One region of the Marisediminicola sp. UYEF4 genome, then DNA from elsewhere that is predicted to be linked to it. Evidence: predicted binding sites of a transcription regulator. Region 1 holds the regulator's gene; the other holds the start of a gene.

Region 1 (2,398 bases):
GGATGCGTGTTCTCGTTGACATTGAGCGCGATGCGCACGCGCTCCTGGGGAGCACCGTAGGGGGTCAGGCCCCGAAGGTCGTCACGGATGGGGAGATCACTGAGCGAAGTCACCCGCCCAGTTTAAGGGTGGTCAGTTGGAGTACTTGGCGGGCAGGGCGAGCTGCTGGCCCGGGTGCACATCGGCGCTGCCGAGCTGGTTGAAGTGCAGCAGGTCGGACACGACGTCGCGCGGGTCGGCGCCGGGGGCGATGGACTCGGCCAGTTGCCAGAGGGACTGACCGCTCGACACCTGCACGTACTCGAAGGTGGTCGATGACGCCGAGTCCGACGCGACCGCCACTCCACCGTTGAGCGCGAAGGCGCCGGCGGCGACCACGAGCGGCAGGGCCGAGAGGGTGGTCAGCACGAGGCGCCCGCGGCGCGTGAGTCGCAGGTGCGAACGACCCGGTGAAGCCAGGGTGTGTGCCGTCAGTGTGTGTGAAGTCATTGCCTTGCCCTTCTGTCGACGAAAGTGATCGAGCTTTCGTATCCGGCACTCGGCCGGGAGTACCGGATACGAAGCTCTGTTCCGAACATACATTCGATTACACCTGCTTTCAAGTTAATCTTCGAATATTCGTGCCATATTTTCTGCGACACAGTCGAAGATAAGTTTGGCGGGAGCCTCAATCGTGGATACAGTTTCGATTGTCTGGACCACACACAACCAGCGGCCACTGACATTGGTGATTCGCTCGGCCCCGACGGCGCCGATACGACCCCGCAATTAGGAGCATTCGTGGACGAGAACCAGCAGGACAGACCAGCGAGCGAGTCGACTGAGCGCGCGGGAACCCGCCGTCGCAAGAGCCTCAGCGAGAAGCAGCTGGCCATCCTCGACGCGATCCAGCGATCCGTCGCCTCCCGGGGCTACCCGCCGAGCATGCGGGAGATCGGCGACGCCGTCGGCCTCTCCTCCCTTTCGAGCGTCACCCACCAGCTCAACCAGCTCGAGCTGAGCGGCTACCTGCGCCGCGACCCCAACCGGCCGCGGGCCCTCGAGGTGCTCATCGACCTCCCCCGCGCAGAGTCGGGCACCGTCTCGGACAGCCCGACCCCTGTCGGCGACGCGGCGATGGTGCCGCTCGTCGGAAGGATCGCGGCCGGCATCCCGATCACGGCGGAGCAGCAGATCGACGAGATCTTCCCGCTCCCCCGCCAGCTCGTCGGCAAGGGCGACCTGTTCATGCTGAAGGTGGCGGGCGACTCGATGATCGACGCGGCGATCTGCGACGGCGACTGGATCGTCGTGCGCCAGCAGAAGACCGCGGAGAATGGCGACATCGTCGCAGCGATGCTCGACGACGAGGCCACCGTGAAGGTATTTCAGCAGCGCGACGGGCACACCTGGCTGCTCCCGCGCAACTCCGCGTTCGCGCCGATCCTCGGCGACTTCGCCGAGGTGCTCGGCAAGGTCGTCGCGGTGCTCCGCGCGGTCTAGCTACGACCCACTGGCCGAGCTGTCCGGGGCGGTTCCGCCGAGCTCAGATGGCCGGGGCCAGCACGAACTCGGCGACGGCCGCCTGCAGCTCCTCGTCGACGAGCACGTGCATACGGGTGCCGTTCTCGTCGTAGCGAGTGTCAAGCACGCGCGCGTGGTCATGCAGCCGGGTGACGACGTCGCCGCGGCTGAACGGGATGAGCAGGTCGAGCTCAATCTGCGGAACGGGCAGCAGCTCCGAAATACGCGTCAGGATCTCGTCGACGCCCTCGCCGCTGCGCGCCGAGGCGAAAATTGCGCTCGGTTCGAGGCCCCGCAGCACGAGACGCTGGTCCTCGTCGATGAGGTCGGACTTGTTGAACACCACGATCTCGGGAAGGTGGCGCGCGTCGACCTCGCCGATCACGTCGCGCACCGTCGTGAGCTGGCTGGCGGGGTCGGGGTGGGAGCCGTCGACGACGTGGACGATGACATCGGCATCCGCGACCTCCTCAAGGGTGGACCGGAATGCCTCGACAAGCTGATGGGGAAGGTTGCGCACGAACCCCACGGTGTCGGTGAGCGTGTAGGCGCGGCCGTCGGGGGTCTCGTTCTTGCGCACGGCGGTGTCGAGGGTTGCGAAGAGGGCGTTCTCGACGAGCGCTCCCGCTCGGGTGATTCGGTTGAGCAGCGACGACTTGCCCGCGTTGGTGTAACCGGCAATCGCGACGGACGGCACCGAGTTGCGCACGCGGTTGGCCCGCTTCGCCTCACGCGACGGCTTGAAGCCCTCGATCTGCTTGCGCAGCCGGGACATGCGGGTGTGGATGCGGCGGCGGTCGAGTTCGATCTTGGTCTCACCCGGGCCTCTCGAGCCCATGCCATTGCCGGCGCCTACCTGGCCACCGGCTTGGCGGGACATCGACTCACCCCACCC
Region 2 (2,398 bases), on a different contig from region 1:
CGTGCTTCTCGCCGGCGATCGGTTCGGGGCCGGGGTCGTCATCGACGGTCGGCTGGTGCGTGGCGCCCATGGTGGAGCGGGCGAAATGGTCGCCCTCGACAACGTTGTCGGAGTTGAGAGTGCCGAGGGCATGGGTCTGAGGCTCACCGGCTGGGCGCGCGACGCGGCCGCCGCAGGCGAGATCCCGGCCGGCCACCCGCTCGCCGACGTGCCACCCAGCCAGATCACCGGGCGCGTAGTGCTCGAGCTGGCGAGAGCGGGCGACACCTGGGCGGGAAGCATCGTCGAACGCGCCGGCGCGTTGCTGGCGCGCATCTCGGCTGTCTTCGGCAGCGTGTACGATCCCTCCCGCGTCATTGTCGCCGGGGCGGTGGCAGAGAGCCTCGACCAGGTCGCCGAGGTGGCGCGCGCGCTCCTGCCGGGTGAGGTCGACCTCGCAGTTCCCGAGCTCGTCCTCTCCTCGCTTGGAGCGGGCTCCGTGGCCGCCGGCGCTGTCTGCGCCGCGGTCGAGTCGGCACGGGCGGGGGTGTTGCACCTCGGCGCATCCGGGCCGCGCCTGCTCGGCGAGGCCGTGTAGTTCCTCAACGTCGGCATCACAACTGCACTCCCGCCCGGCCGGGGCGCAACGGGTGGCCGGGCCCAACCTCTCTGCACCGGCCCTGTGGAGAAGTTCTTATCCCCATTTGGCCAAACCTCTTTCGAACATACATTCGAATGTGCGAAAATTGTGACATGGACGAAACCTCGCTCTCACCCTCGGAGACACTGCCGGAACCACTCCCGCAGTCGCTTTCCGAGTCGCTCTCGTCGTCACTTCGCGAGTCCGCTGCCCGGGTCGCCTCACTTGGCGATGAGTCGTTCGCCCTCCGCTGCCTCACCTCCGCCGACCTGCTCACCGCGCAGTCGGCCATCACGACCCTTCGCCGCTGCGTCGACCGGTACGCCGCCATGGCCGCGGGCGAGATCGCCCACCGCTCGACCCCCGAGTACGGCCACTCCGGACTCGCCCAGAAGGCCGGCTTCGTATCGCCTGAGGCGATGTTGCAGTCCATTGCCAACATTTCGCGCATCGAGGCCGTGAAGCTGATGCGGATCGGGTCGTTCATCGCCGAGTCCGAGGCCGCAGCGGAACTCGCGGCGAGCGCCGCCCGTCTCGATGACGCGGATGGCGCAAATGACGACGGAGCAGTCGCTGCGGCCGGCGGTCCGGATGCTGGGCTTGACGGCACCGGCGACGGCACCGGCGACGGCAGCATCGACGGCAGCGGCCGCTTCCTCCCGCAATTTCCACCGCCGCCGCCGTGGCAGGCGCCTCTCGCCGCCGCGCTCGCCGCCGGAACCCTGTCGATCGACGCGGTCGAGTCAATCAGGAGGGCGCTCGGTGACGTCGACCCCGCCGTTACCCCCGAAGCGCTCACGGCGGCGTGCGAGCACCTCATCGCGACCTCGACCGGCCTGACTCCCGAGCAGCTCTACCGCAGGGCTCGCCAGCTCCGCGACTCTCTCGACGAGGCTGGCATCGAGCGGCGCGAGAAGGAGCGGCGCGACCTCCGATCCGTGCGCACCTGGTGGGACCCGGCCGGCATGTATTGCGGTAGCTTCCGGCTGCCTCCCGAGGAGGGCATGATCGTGGCTACCGCGTTCGACGAGATCCTCTCCCCGCGGCGCGGCGGACCACGGTTCGTCGACCTCACGGCGAAGGCCTCGGCCGAGGAGCTGCTCAACGACCCGAGGTCAACCGAGCAGATCGCCGCCGACGGCCTTGTCGACCTGATCCGTCTCGCCGTCGACGCCGACCCCGGCACCATGTTCGGTCGCCGCCGCCCCGCCGTGCGCGTCATGGTCACCGACCAGCACCTTCATGCCGGGGCCGGACATGGCCGACTCGAAGGCCACCCCGACCCGGTGTCCTTCGCAACCGTGGAACGCCACCTGTGCGACACCGGCACGATCGCCGTCGGCTTCGACAACGACGGCCAGTGCGTCAACGTCGGCCGAAACCAGAGATTCTTCACCGAACGTCAACGGATCGGAATGACCCTCAGGGACGGCGGATGCATGTTCGCCGGCTGCGACCGTCCGCCCTCCTACTGCGAGGCTCATCACATCGATGAGTGGCTCCGCGACGACGGCAAGACCGACATCGCAGACGGAATCCTCCTCTGCCGACGTCATCACCTCCTCCTGCACAACAATGGGTGGCAGGTGATCCGAGAGGGGGCCGACTACTACATGCGACCGCCCGCCGATGTCGACCCCAACCGGGAGCTCATCCTCCTCGCCAGTCGAAACCCGGACATGCGGGCGCTCAAACAACGATCCGCCCAGCGTCGAGCGCAGTAGTCTGCCCACCGGCAGCCGGCGCCAATCGCGGCCCCGGCCCCGGCACCGGCACCAC

What was found. Region 1 encodes LexA, which represses DNA repair genes until DNA is damaged. Its sites were predicted from a motif close to TCGAACANNTGTTCGA; they were not measured.
Region 2: the regulator LexA is predicted to act here: its motif matches at 699-714, upstream of ABIB15_RS00430 (DUF222 domain-containing protein).

Annotation. Positions count from the first base shown of each region.
Region 1 is NZ_JBEPNA010000003.1:232,518-234,915, reverse strand. It holds gene ABIB15_RS05540 (histidinol-phosphate transaminase) at 1-113, opposite strand, end outside; gene ABIB15_RS05535 (LysM peptidoglycan-binding domain-containing protein) at 133-489, opposite strand; gene lexA (transcriptional repressor LexA) at 781-1,482, shown strand; gene hflX (GTPase HflX) at 1,526-2,398, opposite strand, start outside.
Region 2 is NZ_JBEPNA010000001.1:88,705-91,102, reverse strand. It holds gene ABIB15_RS00435 (ROK family protein) at 1-577, shown strand, start outside; gene ABIB15_RS00430 (DUF222 domain-containing protein) at 733-2,343, shown strand.